3 regions of the Sporosarcina sp. P25 genome follow, and region 2 is predicted to be linked to each of the others. Evidence: riboswitches for the same ligand, from Rfam matches in the RefSeq annotation. Region 2 holds a riboswitch; each other region holds the start of a gene.
What was found. A riboswitch is a leader RNA that binds a small molecule or an ion and turns the genes downstream of it on or off. The one in region 2 is predicted to bind thiamine pyrophosphate.

Region 1: it holds a riboswitch for thiamine pyrophosphate, as region 2 does, so the genes downstream of both, thiM (hydroxyethylthiazole kinase) here and CSV70_RS08290 (ECF transporter S component) in region 2, are expected to answer to the same signal.
Region 3: it holds a riboswitch for thiamine pyrophosphate, as region 2 does, so the genes downstream of both, CSV70_RS07060 (thiamine phosphate synthase) here and CSV70_RS08290 (ECF transporter S component) in region 2, are expected to answer to the same signal.

What each region holds. Positions count from the first base shown of each region.
Region 1 covers NZ_PDYV01000002.1:235,186-239,475, forward strand. The annotation lists gene thiE (thiamine phosphate synthase) at 1-358, opposite strand, end outside; gene thiD (bifunctional hydroxymethylpyrimidine kinase/phosphomethylpyrimidine kinase) at 358-1,173, opposite strand; gene thiM (hydroxyethylthiazole kinase) at 1,193-1,963, opposite strand; TPP riboswitch at 2,026-2,128, opposite strand; gene CSV70_RS02920 (DUF3238 domain-containing protein) at 2,321-3,517, shown strand; gene CSV70_RS02925 (endospore germination permease) at 3,629-4,290, shown strand, end outside.
Region 2 covers NZ_PDYV01000007.1:83,054-87,343, forward strand. The annotation lists gene CSV70_RS08280 (urease accessory protein UreH domain-containing protein) at 1-65, opposite strand, end outside; gene CSV70_RS16340 (response regulator transcription factor) at 309-449, opposite strand; gene CSV70_RS08285 (exonuclease domain-containing protein) at 737-1,309, opposite strand; TPP riboswitch at 1,497-1,608, shown strand; gene CSV70_RS08290 (ECF transporter S component) at 1,691-2,260, shown strand; gene CSV70_RS08295 (ABC transporter ATP-binding protein) at 2,282-3,748, shown strand; gene CSV70_RS08300 (energy-coupling factor transporter transmembrane component T family protein) at 3,726-4,290, shown strand, end outside.
Region 3 covers NZ_PDYV01000006.1:17,455-21,744, forward strand. The annotation lists gene CSV70_RS07045 (ThiF family adenylyltransferase) at 1-379, opposite strand, end outside; gene CSV70_RS07050 (thiazole synthase) at 376-1,149, opposite strand; gene thiS (sulfur carrier protein ThiS) at 1,146-1,352, opposite strand; gene CSV70_RS07060 (thiamine phosphate synthase) at 1,336-1,935, opposite strand; TPP riboswitch at 2,006-2,114, opposite strand; gene CSV70_RS07065 (phosphoribosylaminoimidazolesuccinocarboxamide synthase) at 2,375-3,055, shown strand; gene CSV70_RS07070 (superoxide dismutase family protein) at 3,498-4,106, shown strand.

The DNA.
Region 1 (4,290 bases), on a different contig from region 2:
CATTGTGAGTCGAAACCCCAAGCCATTTATCCGGACCAATTCGCTGACGCACGCTGTCTGCCCGTTCATCATCTTGTCCTACATGAACCCCGTCCGCATTAATTGCCAATGCAAGATCCACATCGTCATTGATGATGAAAGGAACGCGATACAATCTGCATAGCGCCTGACACTTTCTGGCAAACCCGAGCAAAGCTTCGCCTTCGAGGGCATGTAATCCTTTTTCACGCAACTGAAAACATGTGACACCCCCGCGAAGAGCTGCTTCCACTATTGCTAATGGATCTTGATTCCCTGAGTTTGGTGTGCCCATTACAAAATATAAACCTAATGCTTTCTTCAATCCTATATTTGACATCAGTGTATCTCCTTTTTTAGATCACCATATGCCCAATGATTTGTCGGTCCATGGCCTGAACCGATCTTCAAGCCATTTTCAATCGCGGCTTGTATGAATTGCTTCGCTTCGGCAACTGCATCCGTCAAGGAATAGCCTTTAGCTAGAAAACTTGTCAACGCCGCTGCAAATGTGCATCCGGTTCCATGTGTGTCTTTAGTTTGGATCCAAGGTGTAGTTACAGTGAATGACTGACCTTCTTCGTCCGCGTAATAATCCTTTGCGTCCAACACATCATTACGGTGGCCGCCTTTCATAACGACGGCTTTCGCTCCCATTTGGATAAAAGCAGCTGCGGCTTGCTGAATGTCTTCATCTGTTCGTATTTTCATTCCGGTCAGTACTTCCGCTTCAGGAATATTCGGAGTCACAATGGTAGCCAGTGGCAACAAATGCTCTTTTAATGCTTGAATCGCCTGTTGTTGCAATAAAGTTTGTCCTCCCTTTGCAATCATGACAGGGTCAATGACTAATGGAAACGAAGGGTATTCTTTTAATAGCGTAGCTACTTCAGTAATAATTTCTGCAGAAAACAGCATCCCGGTTTTACATGCTTTTACATCAAAATCATCAAGTACTGCACGTATTTGTGCTATTACTCCTTCTGTTTGTATTGGATAAACACCGTGAACACCGTGTGTGTTCTGAGCAGTCACCGCGGTTATAGCAGAAGTGCCAAATACACCTAGTTCCTGGAACGTTTTTAAGTCGGCTTGAATTCCTGCGCCACCTCCGCTATCCGAACCGGCAATGGTCAATGCTACTTGTACTGTCAATTGAAAAACCTCCTGTCTATTAGGTTGAAAATGTTTTCGATTCTCTATCCAATGTATGTAATGTATTTATGAAGTTCACAGCAAAGTCGCCAGGACCACGTGAAATTTTTGCTGTCTGTTCACCAGCCCGTTTATAAAATGAAAGTGCATCTGCTACGGCTTCCAAGGGATGCTCCATTCCTACAGAGAGAAAAGCACCCGTGATAGAACTAAGTAAACACCCCGTACCTGTAATGGTAGTCATCATGGGGTGACCGCCTGTAATGGATAATGTGGAATCACCATCCGTGACAATATCCACTTCGCCTGATACTGCAACCAGACAGTTATACTTGCGAGCAGTCATTGTCGCTATACTTTTGATGTCGGCAGAACCTTCACCTGCGTCAACACCCTTGGCGGCCCATGGAACATCTGCAATTGCAGCAAGTTCCCCTGCATTACAACGGATCAGTGTGACGTCTACTTCGTTCAGTACTTTCAGGACGCTAGCTTTACGAAAAGCTGTGGCGCCTGCACCCACAGGGTCTAGTACGACGGGTTTTCCTACTGCGCGGGCACTGTTTCCTGCCAAAATCATTGCATCTACTGTTTGTTGCTTCAATGTGCCAATATTTAAAATGCTGCAAGAGGCAATTCTAGCGATATCTTCTGCTTCTTCTACTGCATCCGCCATAACGGGAGAAGCGCCTATTGCAAGTAAACCATTTGCTTGGAAATTCGCGACTACAAAATTTGTAATGCAATGAACGAGCGGTTGCCTTTGACGAAGTTCTTGAATAAGCTGCATGTTTCTTTTCCTCCCTTTAAAGGTATATATACAAAAAACCCATGCATAGATGGGCAATTGGGTATGAAAACTACCCACTTCCCTCCGCTAGTATGTGCTAGATCAGGTTCAAAGGGTTTGCGTAATCGCATCTCAGCCGAAAAGAAGGCGCCCCTAGTGGTGGCTATGTATCAGACAGGCTAATTATATCATATACATGAAAAAGGTTGAAATAATACTGGGATTAGAAGGTCTAAGTATTTGGAAATGAGCGATTCCGAATAGACAAAGAGGTATAACGATATGCTGAATGTTACATAATTATCTGAAGGCGTATAACTGTTTCAGATGAAATAGATAAAAGGGAGCAGATCGCAAATGGAGAAATTATTTGAAATTCAACAGATGGTTCATTCATTGGATGATATATCATTCACATGGAGTGACACAGGTGGTTATTATCGTGTTTATAAAAATGACAGGCAAGTATATGAAGGAACGGCTCCAAAGTTTACGGATGGTGAATTAGACCCGTCACATCCTTTTCAATATACAGTGGAACGAGTAGAGGAAGGACGGGTTCAAGATGTGATTGTTATCCAGACGTCCGCCCTAACAGAAGTACAGGAAGATGAACATCCTTTACAACGCTTAGTCATTACAACGATTGTCGCCCCATCACAAATTGCACTGTCATGGGAGTGGATTAAGGACGTAGAGAAGTTTGATATTTACCGCAACGGACAATACATCGAGACAATTACTGATAATCGTTTTATTGATCGTGAGACAAGTCTTTCTGAGTCGGTAGTATATAGTGTCGCGGCAACGCGTCCATTGATTGACAGCAATCAGAAAATGAATGTCAGTAAATCGATCGCATCAAAAGTGTATGAAGTGATTATGCCTCGAAATCTTGAGAATAAACCGACAGAAGAAATCTACACTTTTTCTGTACGGGTAAAGCAGCGGAATCAATTACTAAAACCGGTAGCTGACAGGAAAAAGACAAAAGAAGTGGAACAGTGGAAGTTCCGTTATACGACATTTTTAAAGGAAGATATTATAAAGAATCCGAATCTCTTTTCACCGATACCATACTTTACAGGAGATGATCGGGACTTTAATCCAGAAGGGAAAAGCTTCCGTACCCGTGTGGATATAGAAGGAGAGTTTATCGGGGGAGACAGTACATTGCAATTTACGAAAGCCACGGGACCGTCAATCGGCTTGAATACGATGAAACGGTATAAGCGTCATGACCATGCGTCTGTAGATGGTATAGACATTGATCGGTTGGAAGGGAAATCGACAGAAGTTCATTTTACAATCAATCATGACGTAGGCAATCCATTAACCACTTCACCGCCAATTCATTATGAAGTGAAAGCTCATGTGGATCAGGAAGGGAACATTGACCTGGTTGGCTATCATAATGATGCACCTCATCATGAAATTTATTTAGCGCTTGACGGAGAGGACTGGCGTTCCGTCCATCGTACTGAAAGTGAAGGATTAGCGTATTTGTCAGGTGTGCTGGGAGATAATTATTGGCGTTATACCACATGTAATTAATGCAGTTGAGAAAATAGTATTATCCATCCCCTCTATTCTATCGTCTAGTAAGTATAATTTTATCTATTATTGTCAAAGCTAAATGATATAAAAACGTTAGAGGGTTTTCGTATGAAAAAAACCGGTTCTATAAGTGTCTTGCATGTTATTTTCCTGTCGATGACAATAATTGGTTTGAAAAATCATGTGACTATTATCCCGTCATTGGTGAAAGGGGCGGGAAGGGATGGATGGATATCTATTCTAGTTGCAACTATTGCAATCTTTCCTTGGCTTTTTCTCGTACTTTACATCCATAAAAAATCAAATCAACAACCGTTAACAAAGTGGTTGGAGACGAACATCGGGAAAGTCGCTACAGCCATATTCCGGTATGTAACGGCTTTCTTTTTAATTATTATGGCCGCATTTACAATGGGTGAGACATTATTTTGGATGGTGTCAACTTTTCTGCCAGAAACGCCTATGCTGCCGTTGGTAATCGTTTACACCATTTTATGTATCCTACTTGTCACCACAAACTTACAAACGATTGCGATGGTTAATGTACTTATTTTATTTTGGATCGTTATTTTAGGTTTTTTTATTGCATTTACGAATATGCAAGTGAAAAATTATGAGTTGCTTCAACCTTTTTTGGAACATGGATTTCAACCTGTACTCACTACCGCGATGTTTGCAGCATCCGGATTTGTCGAGATTTTGTTGTTCTTGTTCATACAACAACAAGTCAAAGATCGGATGCGGTGGTATCATTTCGCTATTATGCTTTT
Region 2 (4,290 bases):
GATTGAAGTAAGATATCTACAGGTTCCATGATGAGCTGACTTACACTTGACAATATATTGTACATGATAGATAGCACCACCTTTATAAGTTCATCATTAGGAAATCTTTTTATTTATCCCTTAAATTTTGTATGGATAGTCGACAGTTCGAATATCGAGATACCTATTATGATACTAGGCGGCATGCATCAATTGATCTCTCGTCAACGGTCTCTTGGATTGAGTAATGGGCGTCTCAATAATGTAAAACCCTTTCTATGACAGTTGTGTACTCTTATCCTTATAGTGCAACGAATATGGAGCACTATTTACTCACCACAGTCAGGATGATCCAAGTCCTCTTCCAGTTTCTCAGATCGTCGCAAAATAGCGTTTACTTTCGCTATAAGTTCCCGTGCATCAAATGGTTTTACAATATAGTCATCTGCACTTTTGTCTAGACCCTTCATTCAATTTGTCTTATCTGTTCTTGCTTCTAGCATGATCGTCGGTATATTTGAAAATCTGCGTATTTCAAGATAAACTTCCTAGCCATCTATATTTTAAGTATAGAAAAAGATTATGAAAAAGATGTGCAGATTGGTTTATACACAAGAATTCAGCATACTTCCATGACGTCTTTGTGTCATCACTCTATACTTTGATTTTGTTATAAGATTCACTTTCCTATGATTTAAACCTTAAACCATACAAAAAAGATGCCCGGTGAAGTATTCCCGGACATCATTCGCTACTATTAAAATCTTGATTTGGCTGGTTTCTTCATCGGTGCTTTATTCATCAAATAGGAGATGAATGTATCATCCGTCAGATTCGGATTGGACGAGTTCAGTAAGAGTGCTAGGTTTTTTGCATCGTCAAGTGCTCTGTGGGCATTATGCACTTGAATTCGGTGCGCTCTCAGCAATTGTTGCAGTTTACCGTTTTCAAAGCCGTAATTTTTCCATTTGATTTGTCTGACGGAGCAATACCAGTCCATATCGAGCGTTTCAGGTAATAGCCGGCTGACGAACCCCCTATCAAATGATGCGTTATGTGCTACTATACCGTCTGCTTGATCAAGTATTTTTAGAATTCTATCCATATCAAGCGACTTCCCTCTTACCATCTGATCGGTAATGCCCGTGAGATTCGTAATCGTCGGAGAAATGGAATAGAACGGTTCTTGAAACTCGCAATACTCATCAGCGACCCGAACAATACGGTTATTTTCATACTCTCCCAGCATAACGCCTAACTCGATCACTTCACTCGCCTCGGCACTCATACCTGTCGTCTCCACGTCAATAAACGCTATATGTTTTGTCATGTGAAAACTCCTTTTACACTCTATTTCCATTATATCGAGAATATAATTATGAACATTTCTATCCTATTAGTATATCAGGATTTCAGTACAATATGTTCAATTTAAACTGCAAGCATTTTATTGAACATGTAGTCATTTCATAAGTTGCCACACAATTCAACGTGCTGTATACTAGGATTGCTTACATGATTGTCCGTCCGGGTGCTTGAGAGAATCAGGCTGAGATAGCAGATGAATCCACTGCTGACCGTTAATCTGATCTGGGTAATGCCAGCGTAGAGAGCGTGATCGATGGAATTATACAGGAATCTCTTTCCTTCCTCGGCCGTCTGCTCTTCAGACGGCTTTTTTGTATGAAAAAATAACAAGGAGTGGAAGAGTTTGAAAAAGTTAAAGTTCACCGATTTATTGATTACCATCATGATTGGCGTTGTGTTTGGCGTGCTGATGAAGTTTTGGGATGATTTATACACTGTCGTCAAACCGATCATGCCTGTCGCGCGTCAACTGCTTTACGGTATGTGGTTCATGGTCGGGCCGTTCGCCTTTTTATTATTACGAAAACCAGGTACTGCACTCATCGCAAGTATTGCAGGGGCTTCCTTATCTGCGTTTGCTGGTCATGGTATTGAAGTATTGATGTATGGACTCGCACAGGGTCTTGCTGCGGAATTATTGTTCGCTGCATTCCGTTATAAACGCTATTCTATTTTAATTGCTGGATTAGCAGGAATCACGTCATGTCTTGCAAGTTTCGGACTTGACTTGGTTTATGGTTACGCAGCACTCGAAACATGGGCACTCATTGTAAAATACGGATTACGTGCAATCAGCGCATTCATCTTCACGGGTATTTTTGCTGTGCTCATTGTAAGGGCGCTAGAAGCAACAGGTGTGACGTCGCTCATTCGACCTGTTGATAAGAAAGAATATACGATGCTTGATCAGTAAAAGCGGAGGTATGATCCAACTATGAATAACATCAGCGTTACAGATTTACGACTGAAGTTTCCAGGAGAAGATGCTTTGGTCTTTAAAGACTTCTCCTTCTCTGTTCAGTCTGGCGAAAAAGTTCTCATGCTTGGTCCTAGTGGTTGTGGGAAATCCACTTTACTCCAAGTACTGAGCGGCATTATACCAAGCTCCATCGAACTGCCAATGAAAGCAACAGACATTCAGTTACCTGACTCATGGGGGTTCGTTTTCCAAGACCCAGACACACAATTCTGTATGACCTATGTAGATGAAGAACTTGCATTCGTTTTAGAGAATCTTCAAGTTCCGCGTGAAGAAATGGCACTTCTTATTGAAGAAGTGTTAAAGCGTGTGGACTTGCATTTGAAAGATGTCCACACGCCCATCAATGAAATGTCTCAAGGTATGAAACAACGGTTAGCATTGGCTTCTGTTTTATTATTAGAACCTGACGTGCTATTTCTGGATGAACCCTCTGCATTATTGGATCCGGAAGGCACGCAACAGATTTGGTCTTCTATTAAAGAGGCAACCGCTGATAAAACTGTGATCATTGTGGAGCATAAAATCAATTTGATTGCTGACTGGGTAGATCGTGTTGTGTTGTTTAATGATCATGGCGTCATAATCGCAGATGGTTCACCAGCATATATTTTTGCAAACTTTCAAGAACAACTGAAACGATATGGTATTTGGTACCCAGGGGTATGGGAAGAATATAAAACATCTGATGCGTTTCAATTAATGATGATAAATCGTCAAGCCGTTTCATCACAAAAGAAAATTCAAATCCAGGACTTTCACGGCTATCGTGGTCAAATGGAAAAGATTTCTGCCAAACATGCGACTGTACAGGCCGGTGACTGGATTACGATTGTTGGCGAAAATGGTTCTGGTAAAAGTACATTACTTTTATCTCTCATGCAATTACTTCGGACTAGCGGTATCTATGAAGTGAACGGTGTACCCATTGCGTGGAAAAAGAAGAAACGGCAACTCCCGCAAGGTCTGTCGCTCGTCTTTCAAAATCCCGAACTACAATTTGTGACGAACTCGATTACGGAAGAGTTAACCGTATCTTTACACGGCATGCCAAAAGATGATGCAGACGTTTATGCGAAAGAATTGATGTGTTTATTTAACTTACCTGATTCTGTTTCGCGCCATCCTTACCAGCTATCTACGGGTCAAAAGCGTCGTTTGAGTGTCGCAACTGCTCTTACTCCTAGTACAGACATTTTGTTACTGGATGAGCCTACTTTCGGGCAGGATGCACGAAACACCTTCGCCATTCTTGAAAAGCTGGAACAATTGCGCACTGAAGGCATGACAATTTTGATGGTTACGCATGATACAGAAATAGTAGAAAACTTCGCTACTGCTGTTTGGACTGTAGTTGATGGTGTTGTGCATACGGCTAATGGAGTAGGAGGTGCGAAGAGTGTTCAATTGGTTCACACCTAAACGCGAAACCTGGTTATTCCGAGTCAATCCTGCGTTAAAATTTATCGTATTTTTTGCGTTCTTGATTATTACGCTCGTAAATCAAAGTTTATCTTTTGCTATCTCACAAGCTATTTTATATGGAATATTATTTTATGTATTTAGCGGTTATTCGCTGAAGAAACTTTCATTGCTTTCCATTCCGTTAGCTATTTCATTCCTATCCACTGGGTTGACCATGTTGTTGTTCGGTAAGGGTGAAGCGGTAATTTGGCAATGGGGGCTATTCAAGATTTCTGAAGAGAGTATTCAACACGCGCTTTTGCTCGGAAGTAAGTCACTTTCATTCGGCTTCGTTGGCTTTACGTTTATCTTAACTATCCAACCTGTACTATTCTTTTATGCTATGATGCAACAGTTTCGTCTGCCGTCCAAATATGCCTATAGCTTTATTGCAGCTTTTCGTTTAATTCCTGCTGTAACTGAAGAGCTACAAATTCGTAGGAATGCTTTAAAAGTACGAAATATCCAGTTTTCAAAAGGATTTAGAGGTTTCTATGAAC
Region 3 (4,290 bases), on a different contig from region 2:
TATTATCTGTGCCGTCGAGAATGAATTGATGGCCTTCGAATAATTCGAGGATGTTTTCTGGCGTCACATCCGCCACAATCCCACGCACTTTCACATCGCTGTTGATAGCGCGCAATCGGCTTTCCGCTGCAATTGCTTTTGGCAATTGATCGATGACATCCTGTTCCGTGTATAATTGCTGTCTATGGAGATTGGTCCATTCCAAAATATCGCGATCGACAATCGTCAGTTCACCGACACCTGCCCGGACTAGCATCTCCGCTCCAGAAGAACCGAGTGCACCCGCTCCTAAGACGAAAACTTTTGCTTCACGAATACGCTGTTGCCCAACCAGTCCGATCGGTGTAAACAGCTCTTGCCGAGAATATTTACCAATCAATTTGTCACAAGTCCTTCAGTGGGACTGCTAGCTACACCATAGTCACGTACTGGCATACGTCCTGCCTTATAACCGAGACGTCCCGCTTCAATCGCCATCTTCATTGCGGCTGCCATCATGACAGGATTTGCCGCTTCTGACACTGCTGTATTTAACAAGACACCGTCTGCTCCGAGCTCCATCGCGAATGCTGCGTCTTTTGGTGAGCCAACGCCTGCATCGATGATCACGGGGACATTGGACTGCTCAATGATGAATGACAGATTCAGCGGGTTCAGAATGCCTCTGCCTGAACCGATTGGCGCAGCGCCCGGCATGATGGCATGAACGCCTAATTCGCATAGTCTTTTTGCGAGTACTACATCGTCTGACGTATAAGGCAATACAATAAAGCCTTCCTCTAATAGCGTTTCAGAAGCACGTAATGTTTCTACAGGGTCTGGCAGCAATGAACGGCTGCACCCAATGATTTCAACCTTTACCATGTCACAAAGTCCGGATGCTTTTGCGAGACGCGCGATATGTACGGCTTCTTCTGCTGTGCTTGCACCTGCAGTATTTGGAAGCAATGTATAGCGAGTTAAATCCAATTGCTCTAGAAAATTAGGCTGCGATGCTTCAAAAATATCCATGCGCCGTACCGCGAATGTGAGGATGTCTGCTTCTGATTCTGCGACTGCCTGCTTTTGTATATCAAATGAAGGGTATTTCCCTGTACCTAATAATAAACGTGAAGAGAATTCTTTATCTGCAATTTTTAACATCTTCATCCGCCTCCTACAAAATGAATGATTTCAATTTGGTCTCGATCCATAATCGGTGCATCGTAGTACTCTTTTTGCAAAATTTCTTTGTTTTTCTCCACAATCAAAATACGATCACCAAGTCCTAAATGCTCAAGTAACTGCTGAATCGTCCTTACTTCCGGAACGACTGAATACGACTTTCCGTTCAAGTCAATCATTTTCTCCATTAAACGCCTCTCCTTTTCTATAACTCTGTAAAACGTTTAGTGACCGCATAGGGGATAATACAGCCGCGCCTGCTACGTTGTTTCGCTGCAAATCAGGCAAATGATGTGGCTGAATTCCGCCGATTGCATATACGGGAATCGAACTATACTTCGCAATAGAAAACAATTCGTCGGTACCGCGTGCTGGTAGGCCGGGTTTTGATTTTGTTTCGAAAACATGCCCGTATAAGAGCCAATCTGCTCCTTCTGTCGTAGCTTTTTTTGCCTCTTCTATTGAATGAATCGAGCAGCCGAATGTTAGCTCGGGAAACTTCCGACGTGCATCCCGTACACTCATGCCATAGCCCGGCAACTGCACGTTCGAAAGGTTTAGCTTGCTGGCTACGTAAGGTCTGGCATGTATAATGAGCTTTTCAAGTGGGAATCCACTATTCGCAAGACGTGAAATCACATCTATCAGTTGTTCATCTGTCTTGGACTTTTCACGCAAGATCATAGCATCCAGAAACGGTATTGTCTGTTGCAAGTGAAGTGTTAGTTCATCAAGCGAAAGACGGTCATCGGTCACGCCAAGTAATTTCATTCATGCCCCTCCAATAGAAAAAACCACTTCCCGAATCGGAAAGTGGTGGATGTGTCGACAGAAATACATACGGAACGACTCGCCACTTCCCTCCGCAGGTGCTAACCTGTTCAGGTAATAAGGGTTTCAGAGCCACACTCTTTTCTCAGTCCTTGTAAAGGATTCCCCTAATGGTCAAAATATTTCATTTTCAGAACTAGCGTATCATGTGTGTGAGAGAATGAAAAGAGTTTCTTCATAAAAATTAGAAGATGATTGCGTCAAACTATTTTATTCATTTACCTCAATTCACTTGTATTAATTATCCTACGTATAAGATTATTTTGTGAAAATGACCTGGACGTCCATCAACTTTTGTCAAACAATACTTTTTCTTCTCGTCAAAGTGCTTTATACTGAATAGGTAGTACACATTTATGAATAGAGGAGAATCGTACGGATGAAATTAACCTATTCTGGTAAAACGAAAGACGTCTACCGCTTGGAAGATGGCCACGTGCTATTGAAATTCAAGGATGATGTAACAGGGGAAGATGGTGTATTTGATCCAGGTGCCAACACAGTAGGCCTGACGATTGAAGGTGCCGGGAAGTCTGGACTTCGCATGACGAAATACTTTTTCGAGAAATTGGAGGAGCAAAACGTACCGACACATTACATCGATGCCGATCTGGATGAAGTGACGATGACGGTGAAGCCTGCTACGGTCTTTGGTAAAGGATTAGAAGTGATTTGTCGATACCGTGCGGTCGGAAGTTTCTTGCGCAGATTCGGTGCATACGCTGAAGAAGGACAAGTACTGGATGCTTACGTGGAAGTGACGCTGAAAGACGATGAACGTCAAGATCCACCTATTTCGGAAGATGCTTTGGCACAACTTCACATTTTAACGCATGAAGAATATGCGACACTTAAAGAATTAACAAAGCAAATTTCTGAAGTAGTACGAAAAGAGATGGCGGAAAAAGGTTTAGAACTATATGATATCAAATTGGAATTCGGTCGCGATCCTGAGCGCAACATCATGTTGATCGATGAAATTTCAGGAGGCAATATGCGCGTTTATCGAGGCGATACATATATTGAACCAATGGAATTAGAAAAGATATTATTCTCATAAAATTTGACCGGAAACGAAAAATGTTTCCGGTTTTTTATATTTCCTATACTAGCAACCAGTGTGTGTGGCGATACATAGTTTGCTTTATCACCAGTGTGCGGTAGTGAATTCTAGCTAATGAAAGGGCCTTTTCTATCAGCGAAACTTTAATCTGTCTGCGGCTTTCATTTATTTGTTGGAAGGGGGATGCGGTTGCGCTCTATGTTTGTCGTTAAGCGCTCAATGTGTCTGTGTAAACGCTCTATGTCGGGCGTAAAGCGCTCAAAGTCCAGCGGTAAACGCTCAATGTCACAGGGTAACCGCTCTATCCAGTCCGCAATCCGCTCTTAAAATGATAGATACATGTTAGAATTTTGAGAAATGGGGTACACTACACACTATGAGTTCATTATCCAATCAGTAATGAACAATGAATTACATAACTTATACAAGGAGGAATTTAATGATGTGGAAATTACCAAGTATTGCATTGAGCTCAGCGTTATTGATGGCAGCTTGCGGGGGCGCTACGGATGAAGGAAATGAAAAAGAAAAAGAACCGGTGAACGGCACGGGTGATCCAGTTGTAGAAGAGGAGACAGTGGAGCCTGAAGTGATGGCACCGGTTATAAATGTGGATGGAGAAGAAATTGGTTCTGTAACGCTAACGCAAGGGCCATCTGGAGTAGCAATGGATATCGATGTATCCGGCCTTGAGCCAGGAGAACACGGTATGCACTTCCATGAAACGGGCGTCTGTACTGCACCGGACTTTAAAGAGTCTGCTGGCGGTCATTTCAACCCAACAGATAAAAAGCATGGATTAGAGAATCCAGAAGGACACCACGCAGGAGATTTGGAGAATCTTGTGGCGGATGAAGAAGGTAACGCAAAAGTTACTGTGACGACAGATGCAGTTACGCTTGAGTCTGGAAAAGAAAATTCGTTAATGGATGAAGATGGAAGTGCATTGATTATCCATGAAGGCGCAGATGATAACATTACCGATCCAGCAGGCAATTCAGGAACACCATTTGCTTGTGCAGAGATTACATCTGAGAATATGAAGTAAGAGGTAAGGCAGGATGTCCCGAGGTGTGGGGCATCCTTTTTTCGCGTGGACGAAGTCTTAATCGAAATATATAAGAACTGGATAATCTGTATTTACAAGGGGTTTCGATCCTAATGATAAAATGGAAGAATGCATATCACCATCCTTCTTTCTAACGGTCTCTTCATTCCCACAGACGAAAAAA